Regions from separate parts of the Microbacterium alcoholitolerans genome, predicted to be linked through region 1. Evidence: predicted binding sites of a transcription regulator. Region 1 holds the regulator's gene; each other region holds the start of a gene.
The links. The regulator LexA, encoded in region 1, represses DNA repair genes until DNA is damaged. The targets are predictions, from matches to a motif close to TCGAACANNTGTTCGA.
Positions count from the first base shown of each region.

Region 1 (5,102 bases):
CCGTCGTCGACGGCGGCGCTCCCGGCGTGCACCTGTACGCCTTCAACCAGCACGAGACCGTGCTGGACGTCCTGCGCTCGTCTGGCGTGATCCCCGAGCACCAGCTCTCCTCCACACAGAACTAAGGAAACTCATGACCGCTTTCCCCGCCGGAACGATCCTCGGCTACCCACGCATCGGCCGCCGCCGCGAGCTGAAGAAGGCCGTCGAGTCCTTCTGGGCCGGTCGCACCGACCAGGCCGAGCTGGAGCGCACCGCCGCCGACCTGCGTGCGGCGACGAGGGCGCGCCTGGCCGAGCTCGGCCTGGGACGCGAGGACTCCGCCATTCCGGAGTCGTTCTCGTTCTACGACCAGGTGCTGGATGCGGCGGTCACGGTCGGTGCGATCCCGACCCGCTTCGAGGACCTGCGGGATGCTGACGGCACGATCGGGCTGCCCGCCTACTTCACCATCGCCCGAGGTGAGGGAGATCGTGCCGCGAGCGAGATGACCAAGTGGTTCGACTCCAACTACCACTACCTGGTGCCCGAGATCGGCCCCGAGACGACCTTCTCGCTGTCGAACGACAGTCTCGTGCAGCAGGTGCTCGAGTCCGTGGCCGGGGGCTACCGCACCCGTCCGGTCATCGTCGGGCCCGTCACGCTGCTGGCGCTGGCGAAGGCGTCGGATGCCGCACCTGAGGGCTTCGACCCGCTGAGCCGACTGGAGGACGTCCTCCCGGTGTACGTCGAGCTGCTCGCGCAGCTGAAGGCAGCCGGCGCCGACTGGCTGCAGCTGGACGAGCCCGCTCTGGTCAGCGAGTCCCTGCCTGCAGACGCAAAGACCCTCGCTGATGCCGCCGCGCGCGCCCTCGCGGTGCTCGGCGCTGCGACCGACCGTCCGTCGCTGTTCGTCGCCGCTCCCTACGCGAGCCTCGGCGACACCCTCGAGGTCCTCGCCGCGGCACCCGTCGAGGCGATCGGCATAGACCTGGTCCGCGGTGCGGTCCCCGCTGCGCTCCCCGCGCTCGACGGCAAGACGCTGGTCGGCGGCGTCGTCGACGGACACAACATCTGGCGCGGCGACCTCGCCGGCGCCTTCGACAAGCTCGACGCGCTGCGCGCGCTCGGTGCATCCTCGGTCAGCGCCTCCACCTCGACCTCGCTGCTGCACGTGCCGCACGATGTGGCGGAGGAGACGCTGCTGGATGACCGACTGGTGTCGTGGCTCGCCTTCGCCGACCAGAAGGTCGACCAGATCGTCACCCTGGCGACCGGCCTGATCGAAGGCCCTGCCGCGATCTCCGCTCAGCTGCAGGCGGCATCGGCCGCCCTCGCCGATCGGCACGACGCCCCCGGCGTCCGCGACGGCGCCGTGCGGGCGCGAGAGCTCGCCGATTCCGATTTCTCGCGCGCCACCTACGAGGAGCGCGAGAGCGCGCAGCAGGCCCTGAACCTGCCGGCGCTCCCGCTGACCACGATCGGATCGTTCCCGCAGACCGGCGACATCCGGCGTGCGCGGGCGCAGTTCGTCCGCGGTGAGCTGCCCGCTGAGGACTACGAGGCGTTCCTGAAGCGCGAGATCGACCAGGTCGTCTCGCTGCAGGAGGATCTCGGACTCGACGTGCTGGTCCACGGCGAGCCGGAGCGCAACGACATGGTGCAGTACTTCGCTGAGAACCTCGACGGCTTCGCCGTCACGCAGCACGGCTGGGTGCAGTCCTACGGCTCGCGCGCCACGCGTCCGTCGATCCTGTGGGGCGATGTCTCCAGGCCGGCGCCGATCACGGTGTCCTGGGCCGGATACGCCCAGTCGCTGAGCGCCAAGCCCGTCAAGGGGATGCTGACCGGTCCGGTCACGATCCTGGCCTGGTCGTTCGTCCGCGACGACCAGCCGCTGGGGGAGACCGCGAACCAGGTCGCCCTGGCGCTGCGCGACGAGATCGCCGACCTGCAGGATGCCGGCATCGGCATCATCCAGGTCGACGAGCCGGCGTTGCGTGAGCTGCTGCCGCTGAAGCAGGCCGACCAGGCCGACTACCTCGACTGGTCGGTGGGCTCGTTCCGTCTGGCCACGGGCGGTGCGGCGGCTGCGACCCAGATCCACACGCACCTCTGCTACTCGGAGTTCGGTGTCGTCATCGACGCGATCCGCGCACTGGACGCGGACGTCACCTCGATCGAGGCTGCGCGCAGTCGCATGGCAGTCGTCGCCGACATCGCGCACCACGGCTTCGACCACGGCATCGGCCCCGGCGTCTACGACATCCACTCGCCCCGCGTGCCGAGCGTCGAAGAGGTCGAGGCGCTGCTGCGCCGCGCGGTCGACGAGCTGCCGCTGCGACAGCTGTGGGTCAACCCGGACTGCGGTCTGAAGACCCGCGGCTACGACGAGACCGTCGCCTCGCTGCGCAACATCGTCGAGGCCACGCGCCGGGTCCGCGAGGACGTGTCGGTCGCGGTCTGACGACCTGAATGCGGCTCCTCCGGAGCCCTGAAACCAGACGCCCCGTCGGGCCTGAGCTCGTCTCAGGTCCGACGGGGCGTCTGATCGTGTGCTCAGACGGCGCGCAGCACCGCCACGACCTTGCCGAGCACGACGGCCTCGTCGCCGAGGATCGGCTCGAAGGCGGAGTTGCGGGGGAGCAGCCAGGTGTGGCCATCGCGGCGGCGGAAGGTCTTCACCGTGGCCTCGCCGTCGATCATGGCCGCGACGATCTCGCCGTTCTCGGCATCGTTCTGGGTGCGCACCACGACCCAGTCGCCGTCGCAGATCGCCGCGTCGATCATCGACTCGCCTGACACCTTCAGCATGAACAGGTCGCCCTTGCCGACGAGCTGACGCGGCAGCGGGAAGATCTCCTCCACCTGCTGGTCTGCGGTGATCGGCACGCCGGCGGCGATCTGGCCGACCAGGGGGACGAGGGCGGCGTCGCCGACGGCCGGCGCGCTGTCGGCGGGATTCTCGGTGCCGGATCCCGGGAGGTCGATGAGCACCTCCATCGCGCGGGTCTTCCCGGGGTCGCGCCGAAGGTAGCCGCTCAGTTCGAGCTGCCCGAGCTGGTGCGTGACGCTGGAGAGCGATTTCAGCCCCACGGCGTCGCCGATCTCGCGCATGCTGGGCGGATAGCCGTAGCGGGCGATCGAGGTCTGGATCACCTCGAGGATGGCCATCTGCTTGGCGCTCAGGCTCTTGCGCCGACGGGTGCGCGGAGCGTCAGGCTCGCGCATCTCGGATGCGGCGGCTTCGGATGCGGGGACGGAGTTGTCGCTCATCGGTGCTCCTTCGTGCCTTCCTGCCGGTGCGGGATCCACGTCATCGCGGGCATCCGGTTCGAATGTCGGTGGCCCATGGTGGGCTGTCTCTGTCGAAACCGTATCCGAGTTGGCGTGGAAAACGGAAGATCTGTTCGAGCGTGTCGAGCATTTCTCGGACGGGGTTTCGAATAATTCTTGACAGATGTTCGATATCGAAGATAGATTCGGAACGTAGCTTCGCATCCGGCATCCCCGGCCGGATGCCGGATGCGAAAGCTGCACCACTTCCGCCGGGGACCGGCGGTGAGAGCAGAGGAGCACAACATGAGCACCGTCAGCATCCAGGCGCCGATTACCCGGCCCGCTCGCATGACCGTTCAGGCCGCTGCAGCCTCGCCGCTTTCGGCGCCGTCGACGCGGCTGCGGCTGACCGTGCGCGGCCGCCGCGTGCTGGCGACGCTCGCAGCTCTTCCCCTCGCCGTCGGCATCGCGGCCTCGGCTCTCGCCGGCGGCGCCGCCCTCGCATCCGGCGATCAGGCCGCCGCGGCCGCGTTCGACTCGGTGACGGTGCTTCCCGGTGACACGCTGTGGTCGATCGCAGCCGAGGCCGCACCCGGCACGGATCCCCGTGTGGTCATCGAGGACATCAAGCGGTTGAACAATCTGACCTCGGGTGCGATCCAGGTCGGCGCCGCGATCTCCATCCCCACCGAATACTCCCGCTGACTCACCACGTGGCGTTCGGCGCAGCGGCTCGTCGGCCGTCATCCGGCGACCCCTGATGCCCGGGCGCTCTACGATGGGAAGGGTGATCTCCCTCGACGAGCTGCCCCTCCGCGATGACCTTCGCGGGCTCACTCCGTACGGCGCGCCGCAGGCCCCGCTGCCGGTCGCTTTGAACGTGAACGAGAACACCCATCCGCTGCCCGATGAGGTGGCCAGCGACATCGTCGACGACATCGCGCTTGCCCTGCGCGATGTCAACCGGTACCCCGACCGCGAGTTCACCACGCTTCGGGAGGGATTCGCGGACTACCTCGGGCACGGTCTCACCCCCGACCAGATCTGGGCGGGCAACGGCTCCAACGAGGTGCTGCAGCAGATCATGCAGGCCTTCGCCGGTCCTGGTCGCACCGTGTTCGGCTTCGCTCCGACCTACTCGATGTACCCGTTGATCGCGCAGGGCACCGGCGCGCGCTGGGTCGCCGGCACGCGCGAGGACGACTACTCCGTCACGCCCGAGAACGCGGCGGCGCAGGTCGCGGCGGCAGACCCGGACGTGGTGCTGCTGTGCGCGCCCAACAACCCGACCGGCACACCGCTGGGCCTCGACGTGATCGAAGCGGTCTACGAGGCGACCCGAGGAATCGTCGTCGTAGACGAGGCGTACTTCGAGTTCGCCCCGCACGACGCGCTCTCCGCTCTGACTCTGCTGCACTCGCGTCCGCGCCTTGCCGTCTCGCGCACCATGAGCAAGGCGTTCGCCTTCGCCGGAGCGCGGGTCGGGTACCTCGCCGCGGACCCGGTGTTCATCGATGCACTGCGTCTGGTGCGCCTGCCGTACCACCTCAGCGCGCTCACGCAAGCGGCCGCGATCGCGGCATTGCGCAACTCCGAGACGATGCTGCGGATGGTCGACGAGATCGTCGAGCAGCGTGATCGGATATCCGCGACGCTGGAGGCGCTCGGCTACACACCGCACGAATCGTGGTCGAACTTCGTGCTGTTCGGGGGCGTCAAGGACCCGAAGGCGCTGTGGCAGGCGCTGTACGACCGCGGTGTGCTGATCCGCGACGTCGGCATCCCCGGCCACCTTCGCGTGTCGGCGGGCACCGAAGTCGAGACCACCGCATTCCTGGAAGCAC
Region 1 is NZ_JBNTKD010000002.1:27,354-32,455, reverse strand. Features, by position in the region: gene ACQUSX_RS14415 (methylenetetrahydrofolate reductase) at 1-125, shown strand, start outside; gene metE (5-methyltetrahydropteroyltriglutamate--homocysteine S-methyltransferase) at 134-2,446, shown strand; gene lexA (transcriptional repressor LexA) at 2,539-3,210, opposite strand; gene ACQUSX_RS14400 (LysM peptidoglycan-binding domain-containing protein) at 3,562-3,963, shown strand; gene ACQUSX_RS14395 (histidinol-phosphate transaminase) at 4,037-5,102, shown strand, end outside.

Region 2 (5,102 bases), on a different contig from region 1:
TCGAGCTTCGTCAACTCGATGATCACCAGTCTGCTGATGAGAGCCCGTCCCGCGGACGTGCGGATGGTGTTGATCGACCCCAAGCGCGTCGAGCTCACCAGCTACGCCGGCGTGCCCCACCTGATCACGCCCATCATCACGAACCCCAAGAAAGCCGCCGAGGCGCTGCAGTGGGTCGTGAAGGAGATGGACATGCGGTACGACGACCTCGCGTCGTTCGGCTTCCGCCACATCGACGACTTCAACAGGGCCGTCCGCGCCGGCGAGGTGGAGGTCCCGCCCGGAAGCGAGCGCGTGCTCAAGCCCTACCCGTACCTGCTGGTCGTGGTCGATGAGCTCGCCGACCTGATGATGGTCGCCCCGCGCGATGTCGAGGACTCGATCGTGCGCATCACGCAGCTGGCCCGCGCATCCGGTATCCACCTCGTGCTCGCCACGCAGCGGCCGAGCGTCGATGTCGTCACCGGCCTGATCAAGGCGAACGTCCCCTCAAGGCTCGCCTTCGCGGTGACGAGCGTCACCGACAGCCGGGTCATCCTCGACGCACCCGGCGCCGACAAGCTGATCGGCCAGGGTGACGCGCTGTTCTCGCCGATGGGGTCGTCGAAGCCGTTCCGCCTTCAGGGCGCATGGGTGGACGAGAGCGAGATCTCATCCGTCGTCAAGCACGTCACGCAGCAGGCGCGCCCGGAGTACCGCCCCGATGTGCAGGAGTCCACGGAGGCGAAGAAGAAGGAGGTCGACGAGGACATCGGAGACGACCTCGAACTGCTTCTCGCCGCCGCCGAGCTGATCGTGTCGTCGCAGTTCGGCTCGACCTCGATGCTGCAGCGCAAGCTGCGAGTGGGCTTCGCGAAGGCGGGTCGATTGATGGACCTGCTGGAGTCCCGTGAGATCGTCGGACCCTCGGAGGGCTCCAAGGCGCGCGACGTGCTCGTCACCAGCGAGCAGCTGCCGAGCGTGATCGCCAAGCTGCGCGGCGACGACGTGCCCGCGCCTGCGGCCACGGCGTCAGCGCCGGCCGCCGCCGAGGTGGATCCCGTCGAGCAGCAGTTCCAGGGCCTCCCCGTCGTCGAGAGCGATGACGACGGTGATGAGGATGCCTGGGGCCTGACGGGGCGCGACTGATGGCGATCCCACGGCAGCTCCCCAACGCGATCACCGTCGCGCGCATACCGCTCGCAGTCGTCTTCTTCGTGCTCCTGCTGATCGCCGGCACTTTCGGCATGGACGATATCGTGATGCGCTGGGTGGCAGGCGTCCTGTTCGTGCTCGCGATCTCCACGGACTGGGTGGACGGTTACCTGGCGCGGCGGTACGACATCGTCAGCGACTTCGGCAAGCTGTGGGATCCCATCGCCGACAAGCTGCTCACCGGCTCTGGATTCCTCGGTCTCGCGATCCTGGGCGAAGTCGGCTGGTGGATCGTCATCGTCATCCTCATCCGCGAGTGGGGAATCACGATCCACCGGTTCATGATCGTGCACGAGCAGGTGGTCGCCGCGGCCTGGATGGGCAAGGTCAAGACGGTCGTCCAGGGCGTTGCGCTGAGCTGGGCGCTGCTGCCGCTTCATACGCTGATCGGGCTGTCCCCGTGGGTCATCGTCACGCAGGTGCTGATGATCGCGGCACTGGTCCTCACCGTCGCCAGCGGCGTCGACTACATCGTCGCCCAGGCCCGCGGGCGCAGGACCACGACGTGAACGATGCCGCCGCGCTCGTCGCGGCGCTGCGCGCGAAGGGCTGGACCCTCGGGATCGCCGAGTCGCTGACCGGGGGAGCCGTGGCCGCCGAGGTCGTCACGGTTCCCGGAGCGTCCGCGGCGCTCCTCGGCGCCGTCGTCGCCTACGCCACGCCGGTGAAGCACACCCTGCTCGCGGTGGATGCGGCTCTGCTCGAGGCGCACGGCCCCGTGCATCCCGAAGTCGCGCTGCAGATGGCCGATGGAGTGCGACGCGCCGTCGCGGTCGACGAACGCCCAGCGGATCTCGGCATCAGCACCACCGGAATCGCGGGCCCCGAGTCGCCGGACGGACAGCCCGTCGGCACAGTGCACATCGGCGTTGTCGCACCCGCCAGGCAGTTCCATCGCTCATACCGGTTCACCGGCTCACGCGATGAGGTGCGCTCGCAGGCACGGGATGCTGCGATCGCCGCCGCGCTGGACGCCGTGCGGGAATAGCTCGCGCCGATCGCGGGTTGTCTTCGATGTGCACATGCTCACAACTGAAGCACAGCGAGAAACAGTAGATTCAGCGGCAGCCAGTGGGGTTAGACTGGCGATCCACTCGGATGCGGATCCGAGGGACGTGATGGAGGGGAGGTTCCGATGATTCTTGTCAGACAGGAGATTGGCGACGTCCTGCGGGACTTCCGTTTGCAGAAGGGGCGCACGCTGCGCCAGGTCGCAGGAAAGGCCTCCGTCGCGCTCGGCTACCTGAGCGAAGTGGAGCGCGGGCAGAAGGAAGCCTCCAGTGAGATCCTCGCATCGGTCGCGGAAGCGCTCGACGTGCCGATCTCGACGATCATGCGCGAGGTCGGCGACCGCATCTCGGTGCTCGAGGGACTCAGCTCCTTCCCGGATGTCGTCCCCGACGACCTGGTCGCCTCGGTCGAGCCCGAGCTGTCGCTGCGCTGAGCGGCGGTTTCCCACGATGCGACGCAGCGAGTTCCTGCGCGCCGTCGACGACGAGTTCGGGCGGCGCGCCGACGCGCTGGTCAACGACCTCGTGCTCGGGGGGATCGGGATGACGGCGCACGATGCGTTGGATGCAGGCGTGCCGCCGCGGGAGATCTGGCTGGCGCTGTGCGTCGAAGCCGATGTCCCGGCGGAGAGGCGCTACGGCGTCGGGCGCATCGAGCCTCGCAAGAGCTGATCGAAAGTTCGCACGAATCGTCCGGCGTGTCGTCGAAGGTGTGTTCGATATGCGCGTATCGTTCTGCACAAGTGGTCTCGTTGAGATATCTGTCCACAGAAGTCGAGTTCGCCGAGCTGATGTCGGTGGCCCGTCCTACCGTGATGGATGTGGCACTGAGCCATGCGCCTTGTCGGAGAGTCGCCCCAGTCGGGGAGGCCGCGACAGCCTACAGGCGGCAGCATTCGACACATTGAGGAGCACGTCATGCCATCGACCGACGACCGCGAGAAGGCCCTGGATTCCGCACTCGCACACATCGAGCGACAGTTCGGCAAGGGATCGATCATGCGACTGGGCAGCGACGAGCGCGCGCCGGTCGAGGTCATCTCCACCGGATCCATCGCGCTGGACAGTGCCCTCGGCATCGGAGGACTGCCGCGCGGCCGCATCATCGAGATCTACGGGCCGGAGTCGTCGGGTAAGACGACGCTGACCCTGCACGCGATCGCCAACGCGCAGCGTGCCGGCGGCATCGCCGCGTTCATCGACGCAGAGCACGCACTCGACCCCGAGTACGCGCGCAAGCTCGGCGTCGACATCGACCAGCTGCTCGTCTCGCAGCCCGACACGGGTGAGCAGGCGCTGGAGATCGCCGACATGCTGATCCGCTCCGGTGCGATCGATCTGGTCGTGATCGACTCGGTCGCCGCACTGGTGCCCGAGGCCGAGATCAAGGGCGAGATGGGTGACTCGCACGTCGGTCTGCAGGCCCGACTGATGTCGCAGGCGCTGCGAAAGCTGACCGGTGGGCTGAACCAGACCAAGACCACGGCCATCTTCATCAACCAGCTGCGTGAGAAGATCGGCGTCTTCTTCGGCTCGCCGGAGACCACCGCCGGTGGTAAGGCACTGAAGTTCTACGCCTCCGTGCGCCTGGACATCCGTCGCATCGAGACGCTGAAGGACGGAACCGAGGCCGTCGGAAACCGCACCAGGGTCAAGGTGGTCAAGAACAAGATGGCCCCGCCGTTCAAGCAGGCCGAGTTCGACATCCTCTACGGCGTCGGCATCTCGCGCGAGGGCAGCCTGATCGACTTCGGTGTCGAGCACGGCATCGTGAAGAAGTCCGGCTCCTGGTACACCTACGACGGGGACCAGCTCGGTCAGGGCAAGGAGAACGCTCGCAACTTCCTGCGCAAGAACGACGACGTCGCCGCGGCGATCGAGACGCAGATCAAGCAGAAGCTCGGTATCGGCGTGAAGGCGGAAGCCGATGCTCCCGCTGATGAGCTCGCCGAGCGTCGCCCGGCCTGATCATGATTCGGCGTCGTTCGACCAGCGGGGTGAACCATGCAGGATAGGGGCGAGGAGGAGCACCTCGCCCCTGTCATCCCGCTTTTCGGCTCCGGTGCAGACGCCGGCTCTCAGGAGCGGCGTCCGAGCGCCCACCATCCCGCAGCCCGGGCCGCTGAGGCGCTGGCGCACGCCGAGCGAACGGCCGCCCTCCGCGCTGTCGGTCATCGGCCGGCAGCGTCAGGGGGCGACGTCGGCCCGGACGATGAGCCGACGCCCGATCCGGATGAGGTCCGCGAGCGTGCCGAGGCGGCCCTGGTTCGCAAGCTCAGGGCCAAGGCGCTCTCCCTCTCGGAAGCGCGATCGGTGCTGCGCGAACACGACCTCGACCGCGACGCGATCGAGGATGTGATCGACGACTTCAGTGCGCGCGGCTATATCGACGATCGAACCTTGGCGTCGCTGCTGGTGACTTCCGGCGTGGAGCGCAAGGGACAGGGGCGCATTGCGCTGGCGAGGTCGCTGTCACAGCGCGGCATCCCGCGCGAGATCATCGACGAGGCGCTCGAGGAGCTGCCTGATGACGATGCGGAACGCGCTCTCGAGTATGCGCGAAGCAAAGCACCGGGAATGAGTCGTCTCGAGCCGGACACGGCACTGCGACGTCTGCTCGGCCAACTCGCCAGGCGCGGATACGGCGGCTCTGTCGCGATGAACGCGGCCCGCACCGCACTGCGCGAGGCTGGGACCGGCCGCACCGGGGTGCGCTTCGTCGAATCCGACTGAGCGTCCTCGATGCCGGCCGGTCGCAACGGCTCGTAGAATGGCTTTCACCATGACTACTCCGCGCAGTGAACCGACGATCATCGCGCCCTCGGCGGCCGCGCTGGACGCCGACGGGGCCCGTCGATCGTACGAGGTGCGCACCTTCGGGTGCCAGATGAACGTGCA
Region 2 is NZ_JBNTKD010000001.1:700,172-705,273, reverse strand. Features, by position in the region: gene ACQUSX_RS03450 (FtsK/SpoIIIE family DNA translocase) at 1-1,128, shown strand, start outside; gene pgsA (CDP-diacylglycerol--glycerol-3-phosphate 3-phosphatidyltransferase) at 1,128-1,703, shown strand; gene ACQUSX_RS03440 (CinA family protein) at 1,700-2,182, shown strand; gene ACQUSX_RS03435 (helix-turn-helix domain-containing protein) at 2,330-2,638, shown strand; gene ACQUSX_RS03430 (DUF3046 domain-containing protein) at 2,655-2,876, shown strand; gene recA (recombinase RecA) at 3,123-4,172, shown strand; gene ACQUSX_RS03420 (regulatory protein RecX) at 4,209-4,937, shown strand; gene miaB (tRNA (N6-isopentenyl adenosine(37)-C2)-methylthiotransferase MiaB) at 4,987-5,102, shown strand, end outside.
Region 2: recA (recombinase RecA) is a predicted target of LexA. The motif match lies at 2,909-2,924, and genes of this name have one in related genera.

Region 3 (5,102 bases), on a different contig from region 1:
GAGGTGGTTGCGCACGGTGCCGGCCGAGAGGAAGACCTCGGATGCTATGGCCGGAGCACTGCGCCCGTCAGCAGCCAGCCGCAGCACCTGCTGCTCGCGCTCGCTGAGCGGATTCGCACCCTCGAACAGACTCGCCTCGGCGAGCGCGGGATCCACGACGCGAAGGCCGGCGTGCACGCGACGGACCGCGTCGGCGAGCTGCTCAGCCGGGGCATCTTTCACCACGAACCCGCTCGCTCCGGCGTCCAGCGCCGCGCGCAGATACCCGGGCCGCGCGAAGGTCGTGACGATCAGCACCCGTGTGCCCGGATGCGCGGCACGCACCCGCCTGGTCGCCTCGATGCCGTCCACGCCGGGCATCTGAATGTCCATCAGGCAGACGTCGGGCGATGTCTGCGACACCACCTGCACGGCCTCCTCGCCGTTGCCGGCGACGCCGACGACGGTCAGATCTGACTCGAGCTCAAGCAGCGCCGCGAGTGCTCCGCGCAGCATCGCCTGGTCGTCCACGATCACCAGGCTGATGTGTCCAGCATCCGTCACCACGTCACCTCCACCCGGGTGCCGCCGCCGGCTGCCGCACCGACCGTGAGCATCGCGCCGCCCGTCGTCGCACGCTCGCGCATTCCCCGCATGCCGTTGCCCTCGGAGCCGGACATGCCCCTGCCGTCGTCGGCCACCGAGAAGCCGCCCGGCGCGATGCGCACGACGACCTCGCCGGCATCCGCATGACGCAGCACGTTCGTGGTCGCCTCGCGCAGAATCCAGCTCGCCGTCAGCGACTGCGCCGGTGAGAGCGCCGATGCCTCCCCCTCGACCCTCATCGAGACGTCGGCGGCCCGCAGCGCCTCGCGGCACGAGGCGAGCTGCTCGATGAGCGCGGCGCTGCGCACACCGGCCACGGTGGCGCGAACCCCGGCGATGGCCTCTGCGGTGAGCGACTCGATGTCGGCGAGCTCGGCCTTCGCCCGCTCCGGGTCGCTGTCGATAAGGCGCCTGACCAGCTGCGCCTTCAGGCTCACCACCGTCAGCGAGTGACCGACGAGATCGTGCACGTCCCGAGCGACCGCCTCGCGCCCTTCGCTCGTCGCCAGTTCAAGCCCGAGCCTCTCGGCTTCGGCCGAGCGGATGATCAGCGTGGTCGACACCGTGTTGACCACGCCCAGCAGCGCGATGATCGCGAGGATCGACAGAAAGCGCAGCCCGTCCGGCGTCAGGAAGACCACGAGCGCGGTGATCGAGACGCTCCCCGCGAAAGTGACCCAGTGCGCGAGCCGGGTGAGGCCGTACGAGGCGAACGACATGATGAAGGGCAGAAAGCCCAGCGCCGTGCCGCCCACGCCCGGCACCGTGAGCGCCGCGCATGCGATCATGCCGCCGAACGCCACCCATTGGATCGGCTTCGGCGGCGTGGTCAGTCCGCCGCCGCCGAATCTCATGCCGTTCATGAAGCCTGCGACGTAGATGACGATGAAGGCGCCCAGGGCGATCCAGCCCGTCATGATCCATCCCTGCGCGGCATCCGATCGCAGCAGCGCCAGCACCGGGTAGATCAGGAACACGAGCCAGACGGCGGCCATGACCCAGCCGAACCGCTCCCAGGGCGAGCCTGCTCCGCGATGGGGGCTGCGCTGGGTGCCGGGCGAAGCCCACGCGGCGGGGACGGCGCCGGCGGCAGAGGCCGCCGCCGCATCCCGAGTCAGATCATCGGTCATCGTGTCGACCCTATCGGCGAGTGCGCGATCGCTTGACGCCCACGACCACGAGCACGGCGAACACCGCGAGCCAGACGATCACGTTCAGCCCCGACATCCACAGCTCGTCGGTCTGCCCGGTGGTGAGCAGGCCTTCGTTCAGCGGCCAGCGGCTCAGCGAGACGAACCCGTACAGCGGAGTGAAACGGGCGATGTCGAGCATGACGCCGTCCAGCGGGATGAACACGTTGCCGAAGAAGGCGAAGAAGGTCATCGAGATGGATGCCAGTGCCGCGGCCGTGTCGGAGTTGAAGAACAGCCCGACGCCGAGCCCGTACAGCCCGTAGATGAGCCCGATGCCGAGGATGATCCCCGCCGAGGCCCACCAGCGCCACGCGTCACTGGCCTCCGCGCCCGTGGCGAGGCCCGCCGCGAAGACGAGCAGCACGGCGAGGGCTGCGAACGCGACCGCGGTGAGCAGTTTGGTCACCGCGTAGCCGGCGGTGCCGAGCGGGGTCATGGCGAGCTGGCGCCCCCACCCCTGCTTGGCCTCGGTCGCGGCGAGCGACGTCAGCGAGCTCATCGCGACCGCCGTGCCGTATGCGGCCATCGAGACCATCACGTAGAACTTGACGTTGCCGTGGCCGGCCGACATCGCGCCGTAGTCCATGCTGGCCCCGAACAGCAGGTACATGGCCACGGGCATCCCGAGGGTGAACGCGAGCGTGTACGGGTTGCGGATCTGGCGCATCGCCTCGATGCGCATCATGGTGGGTGAGATCGACATGGTCATGATCAGTTCTCCGTGAGTGCCGTGAAGGCGGTCTCAAGGGTGGGCGCGGTGATCTCCAGATCGTGCGCACCCGCGTTCAGAAGGGCGGATGCCGCGGCATCCGAATCCAGGGCGCGAAGGCTCACGCGACCCGCGTCGATTCGCAGCTCGGCGATGCCGTCAGTGTCGGCGAGCTGCCGCAGAAGACCGTCGCGGCCGGATTCGGGAAGGGTCGCCGCGAGCGTGCGACCGCCGAGGTTCGCGCGCAGCTGCGCGGTCGGTGCGTCGGCGACGATGACGCCGCGGTGCATCACCACTGTCCGCCGGGCGAACTGCTCGGCCTCCTCGAGGTAGTGCGTGGCGAAGATGATGGTGCGTCCGGCATCGGCGTCGGCGCGCATGACGTCCCAGAAATGGCGGCGTGCGGTGACATCCATGCCTGCGGTGGGCTCGTCGAGCACGAGGATGTCCGGATCGGCGACCAGCGCGAGGGCGAATTTGACGCGCTGCTGTTCGCCGCCGGAGCACTTCGAGATGCGACGGCGGGAGATGGCCTCGAGCTCCGTGGCAGCGAGCACTTCGGGCACCCTGGCGAGCGCGTCGCGTCCGTGCAGGGAGGCGATGACCTCCACCGTCTCACGAACGGTGAGGTCCGACAGCAGCCCACCGGTCTGCAGCACGCCCGCGATCACGCCCGCCTTCGCCGCCTTCGCGGGCGCTTCGCCGAAGACCGAAAGCGTGCCGCCGCTCGGATCGGTGAGCCCGAGCAGCATGTCGAGGGTGGTCGTCTTGCCGGCCCCGTTCGGGCCGAGCAGGGCGACGACCTCACCGCGTCGGATGCTGAGATCGAGGCCGTCGACGGCCTTGACTGTCCGCTCGCCTAGGCCGAAGTGCCGCTGCAGGCCCGAGACGGCGACGGCCGTGTCGGATGCTGTGTCAGCGGATCTTGTGGAAGTCCGTGCGTCCAGTGCTGTGCTCATGCCTCCAGCCTGGCCGCGTGGGGCTCGAGAGTCCGGAGGACGATGTCATGGGATCGGCATGACAGGTGTCATGCGTCGTCGGGATCTGTGCCTGGGCGGCCCGGATGGGTGGCGCGGACGGGTGGTGCGGACGGGTGGCGCGGAAACTCATCTCAACCTCTAGTTGAAGGTTGCGGCCGAATCTTCGTTCGAATGTCGGTGGGCGCCGCTTGAATGGACTCATGACCGAAACCGTGCTCGAGCCGCCGCAGCAGCCGGAGCTGCTGAGCGACGTCGTGAGCACAATGGTCGCGCTCGATCAGACGTTGAATCAGCTGCAGGCGCTGCGATCGTCGCTGCTGGCCACAGCGCATCTGATCGCCGACGAGAATCCCGACATCGAAGATGTCCGATCGCGCGAGATGGCTCACCGCGCCGTCGCGACCGAGCTGGGCGCGGCGCTGCGCATATCCGATCGGACCATCGAGCGTCAGATGGGCGACGCGTTCGTGATGCGACGCGACTTCCCCGCGACGGCTGAGGCGTTCGAGCGTGGCGCTCTCTCCGCCGCGCACGTGCGGGTGATCACCGAGGCCGGGCTTGGCATCACGGATGCTGATCGCCGGGCGAGCTTTGAGCGGATCGTCCTCGAGAGGGCGCTGACGGAGTCGCCGAACCGGCTGCGGCCGTTCGCGAAGCAGCTGTCCGAGCGGTTCCGCGAGGTCTCGTTCCAGCAGCGCAACGATGAGGCGCGCAAGAAGCGGAGCGCGTGGGTGCGCGATCTCGAAGACGGCCAGAGCGAGTTCGGGGTCAGCGGGCCGTCCGCGATCATTCATGGGATCTTCGAGCGCGTCACACAGATGGGGTTCGCGGTGAAGACCGAGAACGACAGGGCCGCGAAGACCGCGAAGTCCACGTCTCGGGTGTCTGAGGTGTCTGGGGCGTACGAGGCGTCTGGGGTGTCTGAAGCGTCTGGGGCGTCTGAAGCGTCTGGGGCGTCCGGGGCGTCCGGGGCGCCTGGGGTGTCTGAAGCGTCTGAGGCGTCTGAGGCGTCCGGGGCGTCTGAAGCGTCTGAAGCGTCTGAAGCGTCTGAAGCGTCTGACACGTCAGCACTCGATGAGCGGACGCTGAACGAGATTCGGGCTGACCTGGTCGCCGACCTGCTGCTGACCGGCGTCCCTACCGGACATGACACGGTCGACGGGCTGCTGGGCCGGATCCAGGGTTTCATCGAAGTCACCATCCCGGTCACGGCGCTGACCGACCCGATCGACGAATCGCCTCCTGCGCAGTTGGAGGGCATCGGTCCGGTCGATCCCGAGACGGCGCGCATTCTCGCCGGAACCGCGGCAGGCTGGGATCGGGTCATGACCGATCCTGTTTCGGCTGCGGTGCTCGCAGTCGATCGGTATCGCCCCAGCGAAGAGATGCGTCGACATCTGCGGGCGCGTGATCGACGTTGTCGGTTCCCCGGATGCCGCATCACGGCGCGCAAGTGCGACGACGATCATTCCGTCGATCACGCTCTCGGGGGTGCGACCGATGTCGAGAACCTCGCCGGGAAGTGTCGACGCCATCACATGACGAAGCATCACACGCCGTGGAAGGTTCGGCAGCGCAGCGGCGGCGTGCTGGAGTGGACCAGTCCGACCGGGCGTCGTCATGTCGATCGTCCGC
Region 3 is NZ_JBNTKD010000001.1:1,175,687-1,180,788, forward strand. Features, by position in the region: gene ACQUSX_RS05690 (response regulator) at 1-543, opposite strand, end outside; gene ACQUSX_RS05695 (sensor histidine kinase) at 540-1,715, opposite strand; gene ACQUSX_RS05700 (ABC transporter permease) at 1,726-2,487, opposite strand; gene ACQUSX_RS05705 (ABC transporter ATP-binding protein) at 2,490-3,446, opposite strand; gene ACQUSX_RS05710 (HNH endonuclease signature motif containing protein) at 3,668-5,102, shown strand, end outside.
Region 3: ACQUSX_RS05710 (HNH endonuclease signature motif containing protein) is a predicted target of LexA. The motif match lies at 3,623-3,638, and genes of this name have one in related genera.